Rhodohalobacter sp. SW132: one gene and its partner. The protein of the gene in region 1 interacts with the protein of each later gene in a pairwise test. Links are inferred from orthologs where the notes say so. Each region holds a gene or a part of one and is shown on either strand. Other genes may lie near its edges.

Region 1 (8,092 bases):
ATGAGGATGGTTGCCGGGTGCTGGTGGACCGCCTTTGGCCGCGTGGCGTCTCAAAAGAGGACGCTAAACTGGATAAATGGATGAAAGAGATCACACCATCACCGGAATTACGGAAGTGGTTTGATCACGATCCGGACAAGTTTCAAGAGTTTAAAAAACGGTATGAACATGAGCTGGCTTCAAAGGAAGAACCGGTTGAAAAACTGCTTGATTTAGCCGGGGATCAAAAAGTTACGCTTCTTTATGCCACAAAGGACGAGACACACAATCACGCAATTGTTTTAAAAGAGTTCCTGGAAAAAGCTTCCGATAACAGTTAAATCAAACCCTAAAAAAAGCAACAATCCATATGAACGCAAAATCACTACTAATCGCAGCAATGCTTCTGTTGGTATCCGTATCAGCCAGTTATGCCCAGGCTGAAATGGATTCAGAGCGGAATAAAGATACCGAACTCAGCCTGATTACCGACACTCCTGAAGAAGGCTTCCAGGTAGCTATTCAGTTGGCCCGTAAAGGAGTAACATCCGCACAGCCGGATAAGGAGGTTCTGTTTATGCTGCGTGAAGTCTACGCAAAAGATCCGGATGCCCTGATTGCTTCATCCCATGTAGTAGCCGTTCATTTTCAAACGGTGGCCGCAGCGAACAATTACTGGCGGAGTGATTCACAGTCAGAAAACAATCGATAAATTATATTATTTACAAGATAAAATACTCTTATAACTATATAATATAATAACACCTCCAATGAACATAACAACCGATGAATTCGATGTACGAATACTGATCCCGATCAAACGCCACGAGAAACTGCTGAAGCTTTTTAAAGATCTGCCGGCAGGGGATAGTTTTGTTTTTATAAACGATCATGATCCGAAGCCGCTTTATTACGAATTCCGATCCATCTTTGGGGATGTAGTGGGATGGGAATACCTGCAGCGCGATCCCGAGGAATGGAAAGTTCGGGTTACACGAACGGCTGATTCAGAAGCTGACAAAGACAACGATGTCTCTACACTGATCGATCTGCGAAAAGCCGATAAAAAAGACTGGAAATACACCCTTTTTCATCGCTACGGGATGATGCTTCCGGGAGATGTGATGGAGATCAGGGCTTCAGAAAAACCGGAGGAAATCCACCAAATCTTTCAAAATAAATTTGAAGGGGATCACACCTGGGAGTACAAAAAGCAAGATGACAATGAAACCATTATTCACGTCACTAAAAAAGCTGAAAATGATATCGATGCAACGGACATTACGGTCGTCAACAAGTTTGATGTGCGCCCTCATCCTCCGGCCAAACGTCATGATATGGTTTTCGAGGCATTTGATGACCTGAAGCCGGGAGAAGCCTTTGTTTTCATCAACGATCACGATCCCAAACCGCTCTACTACCAGATGGAAGCGGAAAATTCAGAACCTTTCAAGTGGGAGTACCTGATGACAATGCCGAAGGAGTGGAAAGTGAAGGTGATGAAGCTTGAAGAAGAAAGTTGATAAATAATTCAGGATTGTATACAAATCCTGAATGGCTTTGAAAATCAGCCTGGTCTTTTTAATGTAAATATATGTCTCAAAAAAGAACTACACCCCTGGAATCTCCATCTATAAAAAAGCACCATTGCACGGTTGATGTGCGAATGGAAAAGCTGGGGATGATTCCGTTTTTTCAGAGTCTTGACAGAGAAGCCTTGCAGCAGGTAAATGAAAAATTCAGCGCATCACATTTCTCAGCCGGCCACTCGATCTACGAAGAGGGAGATATTGCAACGTTACTTAGAGTTGTGGTTTATGGGGCTGTTAAGCTGAGCCGTTTTACTAAAGATGGCAAAGAGATCCTGGTGGATATGCTGAAGCCTGGAGAATATTTCGGCAGCCTGAATGAACTGGGTGAAGATCGTTATTCTGAAACAGCCACTGCACAAAGCGATGTCTGCATCCTTTCAATCGGGAACAGGGAATTTCGTTCAGTTCTGAATACGAATTCTTCCATTGCCGTTTCAATTCTGGATATTACCACAAAAAAACTAACCTCTGCCAGGGAGCAAATCCATCATCTCACCACACTTTCTGTTGAAAAACGGATTGCCCATATCCTGTTGAAATTATGTGAAAAATTTGGAGAGAAGAAAACGGTTGGAATTTTATTACAGCTGCCGCTTTCCCGCAAAGATCTGGCGGATATGACTGGAACCTCCACCGAAACCGCAAGTCGGATTATGAGCCGGTTTCAGCAGGAAGAGATGATCACATCAGGACGGCTATGGGTTGCTATTAATGATAAAGATGCACTCTCTGCAGTTATTTCCGGCACATAAATTACACACTGAAATATTATTTTCAACCTTTTTTGCACTTCTTTGATCCAGCTCATTTTAGTGCCGGCTGTACTCCTGTATGTTGTGTACAAATCAACAATATCAAATGGAGAACACGATGTATTCAACAGTTTTAAATTCCTCACTTCTAATAATAACACTACTCTTTACAGGTTTGATGCTGCCGAACCAGGCCGAAGCCCACTGCGACAGTATGGACGGGCCAGTGGTGCTGGCCGCACAGGAAGCTCTTATGACCGGGGATGTCAACCTGGTCCTGATTTGGGTGAACAAAGAACAGGAAGGTCAAATCCGGGAATCGTTTCAGCAAGCACTTGATGTGAGAGACGAAAATGAACAGGTCAGGGAGATGGCCGATATGTATTTCTTTGAAACCCTGGTACGGCTCCACCGCGAATCGGAAGGTGCAACCTATACCGGGTTGAAACCTGCAGGCACCGATTTCGGTCCTGTGATACCGGCCGGAGACCATGCCCTGGAAACCGGATCACTCAAAGAGCTTCGCGATCTTATTGTCCGTGAATTTGAAGCCGGGCTGCACGCCTACTTCGATGAAATGATGGAAGCCAAAGAATTTGACACAAATGATGTTGAAGCGGGCCGGAAGTTTGTTCTTAAGTATGTGGAGTTCATGCACTACGCGGCGCCGGTTTACAGCGCTGTAAAAGCAGAAAAGTCTGTGGATCATACCCATTAAAGCCCCTCAAGTCTCCGGCAGGCTTCTTTAAGCTCGTTTTCTTTCTTGGCAAAGCAGAACCGCAGCAGGTATTTGCCGTCTTTGGGGTTTGAATAGAACGATCCGCCCGGCACCGAGCCAATTCCCACGCGGTCAATCAGGGTGCTGCAGGCAGTTTGGTCGTTGCTAAATCCGGGCTGATCAGCCATCGGACGAAAGCTCGCCAAAACATAATAGGCGCCTTCCGGCCAGGGCACATCAAAACCGGCCGACTCCAGCGCACTGCACATCATGGTCCGTTTTTTATCGTAATCCCTTAGTAACTGCTCGTAATACCTGCTCTCTGTGGCAAATCCATCCGCAAGGCCGTGCTGCAAAGGCGTGGGGGCACAAATGTAGAGAATATCGTTCAGCAAACCCATCTTTCCGATAATCTCCTTCGGTCCCGATGCATACCCAAGTCTCCACCCGGTCATATTAAATGTTTTGGAAAAACTGCTCAGTGTGATAGTCCGTTCGAATGCTCCATCCATGGATGCCAGTGAAATGTGTTCCCGGCCATCGTAGGTCATGTACTCATACACTTCGTCAGTGATGGCGTAGATGTCATGTTTAATCAACAGGGACAGCAGCGTTTCCAGCTCCTTCCGGCTCCACACTTTCCCGCAGGGATTATTGGGCGTGGTGAGTACGATCGCCTTGGTCTTTGGGGTTATCAGCGATTCAAGTTTGTGGAAATCAACCTCCCATGAGGGACTGTGGAGTGCCAGTGATATCTGTTTTACCCCGCGCAGCTCCAGCAGCTTACTATGATAGCCGTACAGAGGTTCAAACTGGATCACTTCATCGCCGGGATTGAGCAGCGCAAAGGCAGCCGTTGCAAAAGCCCCGGTTGAACCTGCTGTGACCATAATATTTTCGGCTCCCTGGATAGGGGTCTGATTGAACGTCTTCACCTTTTCAACAATCCGATCCACCAGCGGATCCGCACCGCCAAAAGGAGCATAAATGGATCTGTCCTGATCGATCGCCTTCTTCGCTCCCTCTTTGATGGAATCCGGTGCCGGCATATCACAGATTCCCTGTCCCAGGTTAATGCCATTCACCGCATTCACACGTGCGGTAACCGACCTGATGTCACTCTGATGTATGCCTTCGGTAAGTTTGGATAGTGGTTTCATAACGCATCAATAAACGATTCATATGCTGAAAGAAGATCAAGATGAATACTTTAGGGGGATTTTACAAAGCCTGTTCAGACTTCTTACTACGATCCCGCATCAATATTAATTTGTTTCTTCATCCAGGAAAATTTCTTCTATTCTTTTATCAAACAGCCGTGCAATTTTAAAGGCCAGGGGTAAACTGGGATCATACTTCCCGGTTTCAATGGCGTTCACCGTCTGCCGTGATACTTCTAATTCGCTGGCCAGGTCTGCCTGGGTCCAGTCATGTTCAGCCCGCAGTACTTTGAGTCTGTTTTTCACTTGTACCTCCTCAGGTTGATGAATACAGAAACGAGATACGTAATCGCAATGATCATCACCAGATAGCTTATTTCGGCATCAAATGGTATCACATTTGTTGTATCTAACATAGTAAAAGCAATTCCGGCCACAACGCCCACACCAAGTGAAAATCCCATTGCCTCAAGTTGTACTTTTTGCATCATCTCATCTTGCATTTTAAGATGATTAATGCTTGCCATGATCATTCCAATACCAACCCCCACATTTAACAGTATTGCAAGAGAGTTGATCAGATGATTTTCTCCCCAAAATAATGCCGGACCAAACGCAGGGATTGCCACAGTCAGCACCCATAATATTGTCCATTTTGCAAGTCGGATAGTAGCATCCCTTGTTTGGCCCGGCCAGTCAATAGCATCACTTTCTTGTTTTTTCATGAGTCTATGTTAATTGTCTTTATGTTAAGTAAGCTTTACACAATATACACTAAAACCAGACCATGTCAATGTTCCTTTACAGAATTATTTAAATTTTAAGAATGCACTGTTTCTAATCCCAATAGTAGGATTATTGAAAGAGTGGATGTAAGCGAGTTATCGAAGAAGAATAAACGATGAGTTGTGAGAAATGAAATTGGCTCTTTCTTAGTCCGGTGCTTACGCGAAGTGACGGATATTATGCCTGGAACAAACCATTCAGTCCAGCCATCTTTAAGCACATAAATTTTGTTGAAGAATTCTGCAAGAAAACCATGACCGAACTCCGGCACATAAAAAAACCGGATACTCATCTTTAGATCATAAAAACAAGATCTAAACGATAATTATCCGGTTGAACGCGGAGATAATTTAGGTTTTCACTACTCTTCCGGTTTACGTTTCCATGCCGCAATGGCGATGAATAGTGCAAGCAGGGCCGGAATTGTCGTCCACATAAACGAGGCCATATCACGATCTGAGTCTGTTGCACGCACCCGTACTATTCCTTCCATATAGGGGTGCGGCGTACAAATGTAGCTGTATTCACCCTCCTCTTCAAATGTGTAGCTCCAGGTCTCAGCATGAGCCAGCATCGGGGAGTTCAGGTTTGTGGGTCCTTCTGTCGACACCACATTATGAATTCCGGAAAACTCACCTGCCAGGTAACTGAATACATCTTCATTGATCCAGGTTACTTTTGTTCCCGGATCAATTTCCAGGGTTTTCGGGTAATAGGAGTTTCCGATAATTCGTACCGTCACCTCATTCGTTTCGGGACCATAGGTGTGTGGCGGATCGATGTCCGGTGTTCCTGCCCTGAACGGTGACATAATTCTGTTCGCATCTTCCATCAATTCAGCCAGTTCTTCCTCTGAGTAAACAGGCCCCGTTGCTTCAATTCTCTTCGGAGTATCGGCATCCCGGTCGGCTACCAGCAGTCCGATTGCCCCCCGGCTGGTTGATCCCACAGCGTGAGAAAGCATGGTGTAGGCACCTTCGTCCGGCGGAACACGAAACTCAATCACAAAGGTATCAGATGGTCCGGCTGTAACCGTTTGTCCACCGACCAAAACATTTTCGGGATGGCCCTGCCAGTACGCGTAATCCCATATGATTCCCACAAGGTGAAATGTGGAGAGCAGATTCGGGCCTACATTCATAAAGTTGATCCGTACATAATCGCCCGGTTTAGCTGTGATAGGCTCTTTAACATACTTGAAGATCTCGCCGTTAAACGTTACATAGGTGGGATTCCCTTCTACAGCATTTTTTCCACTGGAATACCATTCATGCTGAATCAGGTCGATCTCTAAATCCGGTCCGTGGCCCAGCTCTTCCTCAAGCTTAAACTTCTGTTCAGCCGGTTCAACAATGATCATACCGTACTGGCCGAACATCACATGCATTGGAATTGCATGGCCGCCCGGTGCACAGTGGTACATATAAATACCAGGGATGGTTGCTTTGAACTTCACTGATTTTGACTGACCGGCCGGTATTTCACCAAGATATTTAGATGTCTGTGTATAGGCTGCATGAATAGAAGCTCCATGGGGAATCCTGCCGTTATTCTGAACTACAATCTCAACAATATCTCCTTCGGTTACCCGAATGGTCGGGCCCGGCACAGATCGATTCGTTCGAAAACCGTCGTACACTACACCGTTACCCAGGTAAGCCAGTCCTTCATCCAGTTCAACGGTAAAGCTGACATCCGCCTCCACTTCCTGATCTACATACCCCGTTGCCGGAATGGAAAGGTTCGCATCCCGTTCAATGACCTCGATAAAATCGTGATCCTGCGATGCGGTGTTTTGCTCACTTCTGAAGAGGTGGCTGGTTGCCTCAGAAAACTCAAGCGGCAGGTTTGCCTGCGCCTGCATGGCAGCCATCAGCTCTTTACCGACGAGCGTGCCTTTCATATCTTCCTCAATCTGTTTCTTGTACAGCGCATTACACGCCGGACACGCAAGTGCTGTTTCCACTGCTGCCATAATCGATATTATGAAAATCAGGGCGGTTGCCAGTCCCAGTTTTGCATAATTGTTAGTTGTAAGTTTCTTTTCCATGGGTTTGTAAGTGTATGGTTCACAATTAGTAAGTGATACAATAAGTTTCAAAAAAAGCGTACTGTCCGGCTGAATTAGCACGATTTAAATCTTTTATCCACATGTAATGTAGTTTATTTTTAAATTAAAGACAAAATAGTCTTTAATATTTATTACAGGTAGTTTTAAAAGCTTATTTGTATTTCAAGTGAAGAGGGTTTTGCAAAACCCGGGATTTTGCCATAGTTCAAGACCAGAGTGGAATCGGAACCGGAGCGTATGTACAATACGTGAGGATTTCGATTCCACGATAACGCCGAAATTTGACGAAAGCACGGTTTTGCAAAGCCCTCGTGAATTAATCTAAACCATATCTCAGGTAGTCATTTGAGCTTACTGGTAACCTGAAATTTTCTATCAAGTGCGCTTATGAATAGAATAGTTCTTGAAGTTTTACTTTTTGGATCCCTATTTAGCATTGGCTGTTTTGAAAATGATACTCGCTCTGATGCCGGCTCTGCTGATCTAGACCCAGATCGATTTGAAATGAATGAAACCGGGAATATTCCTTTCGATTATGCACAAGAACTGCTTGATCTATCCCCCGTTTCTGTTATCGATAAACCCGGTAATTCATTGATAAATAATCCCCGCACCTACCTGAGTTTGGCGTGCTACTGGTGGCCTGATCCTGATTCGAAAGATGGCACACCCTATATTCGCAAGGATGGTGAAGTGAACCCGGAGACTCGCTCCGATAAATCTGATCTGCCCAAAATGATAGAAATGGCACAGCGCGTAGAAACCCTGACTAACGCTTACAAGATGAGTGGTGAAGAAGAGTTTGCTGATAAAGCCATTGAACAGCTGCTAACCTGGTTCGTTGATGACAACACCGCCATGTATCCACACCTGGATCATGCTCAAATGGTGAAGGGCCGAAACTCCGGACGTTCATACGGCGTGATCGATACCTGGTGGCTGATCCGTGTAATAGAATCCATTCCGGTATTGAGATATTCTGATTACTGGAATATTGAAATTGAACAAGGTCTCAGGGCGTGGTTTACCCACTA
Region 2 (7,642 bases), on another replicon or contig:
CATAGCTTTTATCCGCTGCCGTAGCAAAATGGCGGTGTTTGTCAACCGCGACAATATACTTAAGTTGTGTTAGAGTCATGTGTACATTTAATTTAAGAATGCTCCGCAATAGAGCAAGATAAAAAAGTTTGAACGATTATGGGTAAAATTCAGAAACAGCTTTTGATTTCGGGCAGAGTTCAGGGCGTGGGTTTTCGTCATTTTACGAAGCAAAACGCACGTGGTCTGGGTGTAAACGGCTGGGTGAAAAATTTACGAAATGGCGATGTTGAGGCGGTTTTGGAAGGTGAAGAAGAGCAAGTGGATGAACTGGAAAATAGACTAAAATCGGGTCCGGTAGCTGCAAAAGTTAAATCTGTAGATGTAGTGAAAATTGAAAATGTGACCGAAGAATCATTTAAATACTTTTCCGTAAAGCGGTAAGCGTGCTAAAAGGCGAAAATTTCGGTTTGATAAACAGCAGAAGTGAATTCTGCTCCGCCATCGAATGTTGAATTTGATGAGGGTAAATTGAGTCATGCCATCATTCTAAAGTATTTCTATGAGCTTTAAAGTTGTAGTGAAACTTATTCTTTGGATCGGAGCCGGTTATCTTTTGCTGGTAGGAGCACTCATTATGTTTCAAAATCAAATAATATTTCACCCTTCGGGCCAAATGATCGATTCGCCGGACAGGCTCGGGTTGGAATGGAGTGAACATTATATTGAAACGCCTGATGGCGTAACCATCCACGGCTGGTTAATCGGGGATGCCAGTGAGCAGCCCGTAGTGATATATTCTCACGGGAATGCGGGTAATATCAGCGGAAGAATCGGGATTGCTGAAACGATTGTAAACCAGGGTGCGGCTGTATTTTTATATGATTATCGCGGATATGGCAACAGTGAGGGATCGCCTGATGAAGCCGGAATTTACACTGACGGCATTGCCGTAGTGAATTATCTGGAAGAAGAAGCAGGCATTCCGCCGGAGAGGATGATTTTTTACGGCCGATCTTTGGGCGGGGCAGTCGCAGCCCGGCAGGCGGCTGAGTTTGATGGCCGGGCCCTGGTGCTGGATTCATCATTCATCAATGGAAAAGAGATCGCTTCGGATGTCTACCCGTTTGTGCCGGGATTTTTAGTCCCGATCCAATTTCCCGTGGATGAAGATCTGCGCACCAGCCGTATTGATACGGTTTTGGTGATGCACGGAAGCAGTGACCGGATTGTAAATATCCGTCACGGGAAAAGACTTTATGAGATCGCTTCAGAAACTAAAAATGCCCGTTTTGTGGAACTGCAGGGAGGCCACAACGACAGCTTTAATACATCGCGTGATCTGTTTGCCGAGAGCTGGAGCTCGTTGATCCGTGATACGGATGATTCCTGATTTTAACTTCTGCGCGGGGCGAAAGGGCTACGTGGAATCATCTCTTTAATGGTCTGTAAAATAAGATTATCATACTCTTCATTGATTTGAGCAAGATTTACAACCTGTTCTGAATTCACTTTCCCCCATCCAACAGCATCCTGTATCTGGTTATCCCAAATTAAATATTTGGTCTCAAAATTTGCTTTGGTAACCGTTTCAGGTTCATGGCCGCCATATGAAAAACCAGGTGCCAAATCCTGAAATATATTGAAATTGTACCCATCTAAAAGTAAAACAAATCTTGGAGATACCCCATCACCATCATTGGTTAGCTTAGAGCCTTTTTCCGGTGCAAGGATATGAAGAGAGGTACCATTTTGATCAAAATGGCGTACTTGAAAGGTTAAATCCGGAAAATCTGAAAAATTCAAATGTTGGGTAACTTCCGCTGCAGTAGCCTCAGAAAAAAGTTCAAAAAGTCGTTCATTGAAAAGCGAAGTTTCTGCTGCACTCAGAGTTCCAAACGTATGATCGGGATTGGTTTCAGAGAAATCTGACTCTTCAATTTTAAAAATAGATACAGAATCATTTAAATTCTGATCTTCGTAATCCGGTGAAATGTATTGATTGGTAGTACCTGAACATGAAATTAATATAAGAGAAACGATCAGAAGTGGGTATAGCAGTAGCTTAGACATAAAAATAGTAAGGAATGGTTTGATTCTTGATGCGTGAGGTGTAATGCAACGTATGTTCTTTATAGCGAATTATAGTATTTGAATAGAGCAGCTACATCATCTGCATTATCGAGTTGAAGATTGTTGTTGTTTACAAATTGTTCAATTTCATCTGAATGATCAGGAAAAACGCGTAAAACTCGTCGTTCATTCAGACGCCTCAATCTTTCTGTATCTTCATTCCCAAACTTAACATAATAAGTTTCAGTAGTTGAGAACTCATTGGTGTTTGCTGACGCCCCATAATTTGCATTCGCCTGTCTGAGGGTGGCTGAATACTTGACCATAAATTTTGCATCTCCATCTGCGAGAATTTCAACAAAGTTATTCTCACTCAACCGCCGGGCATCAAACCCTTTTTGTAATGTAATGGTTTCATTCTGACCTGTGATTTCTATTTTATTGATAACCTCGGCATCCAGAACGAAGATGTTACCATTATTCTGAAACTGAACATTCTCTTCATGAATATTGAATCGAAGAGGGACATCGCTCACAGTTTTACCATTCATGAATGTTAAGGAGCCGGAAAGAAATTCATTGAACAGATATGGGGAACCATCAGCATCTATTTCTTTTTCAAACCTTTCCATATAGCCAGGGGAAAGGTCCTGAATCATTTGATACGTATTTATTTCTTGTCCAACCTGAGCAGAAATTTCATTTGAAGAAAGCTGCAGCATAAAAATGGAAAGAACGAGTATGGCTAAATTTCTCATGATGAATCAATTAAAAATTATTTTAAATATATCAATTCCAATCTAATTGATATTTGACGAAAAATAAATGAGGGTTTGTAAAACATTGTTTGTTCCTGATTAGATATTCAAGGTAAAGAATTATTGCTTTAAGTTGACAAAGTAAGAATCAGTCAAATATCCGTCTTTGAATGTCATCTGTACATTTCTATTAGTATTGAGGGAATTTTAGAAACGATTAAAATAAAAGAAACCTGATCCCGGAAATTCCTCCGATTTTAACCTGTGAATGGTTCAAATCTCGTTTATATTTGAAGCGTACGATATAGCAAAATCATCCATCAGTAATCTCCTTTTATGTACCTGATTTTTGACACCGAAACCACCGGCCTTCCCGATAACTACTCCGCACCGCTGACAGATTTCGACAACTGGCCGCGCTGTGTGCAGCTTGCCTGGCAGCTCCACGATCACACCGGTAAATTGGTCTCGGAGGGGGACTATATTGTTCAGCCCGATGGTTTTACAATTCCTTTTAACTCTGAAAAGGTACACGGAATCTCTACCGAACGGGCACGGGAGGAGGGCGTTCCGCTGGAAGAAGTGATGGATGCATTTAATCGGGATGTTGAGCGAACTACATTTGTGGTAGGCCACAACCTGGAGTTCGATCTCAATATTATGGGATCGGAATACCTGCGGATGGAGCGGGAGAATCCGCTTGACAAAAAAGTTCCGATTGATACCAAGGATGAATCAACTGAATTTTGTGCGATTCCGGGCGGACGCGGTCGCTACAAATGGCCTACGCTTGCCGAACTGCACGATAAACTGTTTGATGTGGGCTTCGAGGAGGCTCACAATGCTGCGGCTGATGTGGATGCCACCGCGCGTGCGTTTCTGGAGCTGGTTCAGCTGGGCGTTATCAAACCAAACCTGCCAAACGACCTGGAGCTGGATACCAAATCTCCCAGGGAGTGGATCAATCCGGCCCACTACATGCCAAAGGTGGAGGAGCTGCGGCGCAGAGGCGTGACCGGCGAGGCGGATGAGGACGATTCCGCAATTGATCTGCCGGCAGAGGCAGCCGACGGTGAAAAAATTACGGGTTCGTTCAGCCATCTGCATACCCACTCCAAATTTTCGGTTTTAGAAGCAGCGGCCGGTATTGATGACTTGATCGATAAAGCGAAAAAAGATGGGATGCCTGCCGTGGCGCTTACCGATCTCGGGAATATGTACGGCATTTTTAGTTTTGTGCAGAAGGCGCATTCGGCCGGTATCAAGCCGATTATCGGGTGTGAGTGCTATTTTGTGGAAGATCGCCATCAGAAAAAATTTACACGCGATAATCGCGACAAGCGGCATCAGCAGGTGTTTCTGGCCAAAAATCGTGAGGGATATCAAAACCTGGCGGAGATGTGCTCGCTCGGTTTTATTGAGGGGTACTATTACAAATTCCCGCGGATCGACCGGGAGCTGGTGAAAAAGTATCGGGAAGGATTGATCGCCACAACCGGAGGGTTGCAAGGCGAGATTCCCGACCTGATTCTGAATAAGGGAGAGGAGTTTGCCGAGGAAGCACTGCAGTGGTGGATCGACCTGTTTGGCGATGATCTCTACATCGAACTGATGCGCCACGGCCTGGAAGAGGAGGAGCGGGTGAACAGCGTGCTGCTCAAATTTGCGAAAAAGTACGATGTTAAAGTGATCGCCACAAACAACCTGTTCTATATGGAGCAGGAAGATGCGAAAGCACATGATGCGCTGCTCTGTATCGATAATGGCGAACTGATGAGCACACCGATTGGGCGAGGGCGCGGTTACCGCTTTGGGTTCCCGAACGACCAGTTTTATTTCAAAACGCAGGAGGAGATGAAAGCCCTCTTTGCCGATGTTCCGCAGGCGATCACCAATACGCAGGAGATTGTGGACAAGGTGGAACCGCTTGAACTGAAACGCGACGTGATTCTTCCCAACTTTACCCTGCCTGGTCCATTTGAGACGGAAGATGATTACCTGCGTCATCTTACCATTGAAGGTGCCAAAGAGCGGTACGATGAGCTGGATGGTGAGGTGATGGATCGGATCGATCACGAGCTGAATATCATCAAAACAATGGGCTTTGCCGGCTACTTTTTGATTGTACAGGATTTTATCGCCAAAGCGCGCGAGATGGAAGTGTATGTAGGTCCGGGGCGTGGTTCGGCGGCGGGATCGGTGGTGGCGTACTGCACGGGCATCACCAATATTGACCCGCTGAAATACGACCTGCTTTTTGAGCGGTTCCTGAACCCGGAACGTGTGTCGATGCCGGATATCGATATCGATTTTGATGATGACGGACGCCAGCGCGTGATCGATTACGTGGTGGATAAGTACGGAAAATCTCAGGTGGCACATATCATCACGTTCGGTTCGATGGCGGCGCGGTCATCGGTCCGTGATGTGGCACGTGTACTGGATCTGCCGCTGCCGGATGCCGACCGGATCGCCAAGTTGATCCCGGATACGATCGGTATCTCGCTGGAAGATGCGATCAAGGAGGTTCGCGATCTTCAAGAGATTAAAAAGAAAGATGATCTCGAAGGACAGACCCTGAAGATGGCGGAGACGCTGGAGGGATCGGTCCGGAATACAGGAATCCACGCGGCTGGGGTGATCATCGCGCCGGATAAACTGACCAACTACATCCCGATCGCTACAGCAAAAGATGCCGATCTGTATGTGACGCAATTCGACGGAAAATATATTGAAGATGCCGGGATGCTGAAGATGGATTTCCTCGGCCTCAAGACGCTTTCGATTTTGAAAACGGCGATCCAGCAGGTGAAGGATAATCACGGTGTTGAGTACAACCTGGACGATATCCCGCTGGATGATGAACAGACGTTTGAGTTTTTCAAAAAAGGACTCACCGTGGGCGTGTTTCAGTTTGAATCAGAAGGGATGCGGAAGCACCTCAAGGATCTGAAACCGGAGTCGATAAATGACCTGATCGCCATGAACGCGCTTTATCGTCCCGGTCCGATGCAGTTTATACCCGACTATATCAAGCGGAAACATGGTGAGGAAACGGTGGAATATCCGCACGATGATCTGAAGGGAATCCTGAAACCGACACACGGAATTATGGTCTACCAGGAGCAGATCATGATGGTAGCGCAGAAAATGGGCGGCTACTCGCTCGGGGAAGCGGATGTTCTGCGGCGGATCATGGGTAAGAAAAAAGCTGATCTGCTGCCGCCGGAAGAGAAGAAGTTTATGAACCAGGCGCAGGATCTGGGCTACAGCAAGGAAGTGGCAAAAGATGTATTCGACAAGATGGCCCTTTTTGCCGGTTATGGATTTAACAAATCGCACTCCGCAGCCTACTCGGTAGTAGCATACCAGACGATGTACTTTAAGGCCAATTACACGGCCGAATATATGGCTGCGGTGCTGAGCCACAATATGAACGACATCAAAAAAGTGTCGTTCTTCATTGAGGAGTGCCAGCGGGTTGATATCCCGGTGGACCCGCCCAATATCAATACTGCGGAAGGTAAATTTGTGGTGCGTGACGGACGCGTGCAGTACGGAATGTCGGCCATAAAAGGTGTGGGATCTAATGCTATCGAACAGATCGCCGAAGAGCGTAAAAAAGAGGGCGAATTCCGTTCTATTTTCGATTTCGCCTCGCGGATCGACACCCGGGTTTGCAACCGGCGCACGATTGAAAGTCTGGTGCAGGCCGGCGCCTTTGATACACTGCATGATAACCGCGCCCAGCTCCTGGCAAGTGTGGAGGATATCATCAGCTACGCCTCCCGCAAACAGGAGGAGAAACGATTGAATCAGGCGAGTCTCTTCGGAGGAGACAGTGGTGCCGGATCAGGATTTGATGAACCAAAATTGCGCGACTGCCCGAAGTGGACCAATATCGAACGGCTGAACCGCGAACGGGAACTGATCGGTTTCTATCTGAGCGGCCATCCGCTGGATCGATACCGTGAAGATATCCGGCTGTTTGCATCACATACGCTTGCAGAGGAGAAAATCGGTCAGATGAGCGACCGCGAACAGATTAAGATTGTTGGGATTATTACAGGCGTGAAGCAGATCAGCGACAAAAAAGGGCGCCCGATGGCATTTGTTCAGATCGAGGATCTGCAAGGCGCGATGGAAGTGCTTGTATTTAGTGATGTGTTCGACCGTCACCAGGGACTGCTGACACCGGATACCATTGTACTGCTCGACGGTACGCTGAGTCTTCGCGGCGGGCAGCCCAAAATCATGGCCAATACGCTGGAGCGGGTTCAGAACCTGCGCGAAAAATTTCAGAACCAACTGATGCTTAAACTCCGGCTCGAAACCTCTTTGCTCACCAAAGATGACCTCAACGAGATGGCCACGCTGATGAGTATACACAAAGGCGAAACTCCGGTTACCCTTCGTGTGCTAAGCAAACACGCAAAAGGCCCGCTGAATATGAGCGTCAGGAAATTTGTGGTAGAACCCAACAACGAACTACTGAACGGTTTGCGGAATATTGTAGGTAAAGAGTCTGTACAGTTGACGAGAACGAGTTAGAGGCAACCCTCCAAGGGTTTCAAACCCTTGGAGGTTTTTCAATCGAGTACTAATAATATTAAACATAGAGCCAAGCATTTGTATTTATAAATGTTATTAAATAATGTTAGCTTAACCAGTAAAGCAATGCAAATCTGAACATGATCACGAGGTCTATGGATCGACGAAAGTTTATCAAAACATCCGCACTTACAACAGCAGCAATCGGGCTTACCGGGCCGCTAACTTTTTCGAAAGGCATCTATTCGCCCAACGATAAAATTGTTGTTGCTATGATGGGA

The links. Proteins that work in one complex are often made in the same cells at the same time.
Region 2: the proteins of DYD21_RS01220 (region 1) and dnaE interact in binary tests that used the Escherichia coli proteins (3 or more experiments, as listed by UniProt). The link is inferred for Rhodohalobacter sp. SW132 from one-to-one orthologs.

What each region holds. Positions count from the first base shown.
Region 1 is NZ_QUOK01000001.1:288,813-296,904, reverse strand. What follows is about bases 2,120-5,000. They hold DYD21_RS01220 (pyridoxal phosphate-dependent aminotransferase), read right to left. Parts: upstream 4,202-5,000; coding sequence 3,038-4,201; downstream 2,120-3,037. Other genes in these bases: DYD21_RS01210 (hypothetical protein), read right to left, coding at 4,504-4,926; DYD21_RS01215 (helix-turn-helix transcriptional regulator), read right to left, coding at 4,307-4,507; DYD21_RS01225 (DUF6448 family protein), read left to right, coding at 2,442-3,041; DYD21_RS01230 (Crp/Fnr family transcriptional regulator), read left to right, coding at 2,120-2,323. Outside these bases: DYD21_RS01245 (DUF488 domain-containing protein), read left to right, coding at 1-320; DYD21_RS01240 (hexameric tyrosine-coordinated heme protein), read left to right, coding at 425-691; DYD21_RS01235 (DUF2249 domain-containing protein), read left to right, coding at 750-1,502; more of DYD21_RS01230, read left to right, coding at 1,574-2,119; DYD21_RS01205 (plastocyanin/azurin family copper-binding protein), read right to left, coding at 5,349-7,037; DYD21_RS01200 (alginate lyase family protein), read left to right, coding at 7,446-8,092. UniProt on the Escherichia coli protein: Shows aminotransferase activity with methionine and histidine as substrates, and to a lesser extent also with phenylalanine.
Region 2 is NZ_QUOK01000011.1:134,356-141,997, reverse strand. Bases 2,805-7,561 are described here. They hold dnaE (DNA polymerase III subunit alpha), read left to right. Parts: upstream 2,805-3,146; coding sequence 3,147-7,361; downstream 7,362-7,561. Other genes in these bases: DYD21_RS17650 (Gfo/Idh/MocA family oxidoreductase), read left to right, coding at 7,517-7,561; DYD21_RS17660 (hypothetical protein), read right to left, coding at 2,805-2,810. Outside these bases: DYD21_RS17680 (hydrogen peroxide-inducible genes activator), read right to left, coding at 1-79; DYD21_RS17675 (acylphosphatase), read left to right, coding at 139-423; DYD21_RS17670 (alpha/beta hydrolase), read left to right, coding at 542-1,372; DYD21_RS17665 (hypothetical protein), read right to left, coding at 1,375-2,052; more of DYD21_RS17660, read right to left, coding at 2,112-2,804; more of DYD21_RS17650, read left to right, coding at 7,562-7,642. UniProt on the Escherichia coli protein: DNA polymerase III is a complex, multichain enzyme responsible for most of the replicative synthesis in bacteria. This DNA polymerase also exhibits 3' to 5' exonuclease activity. The alpha chain is the DNA polymerase catalytic subunit.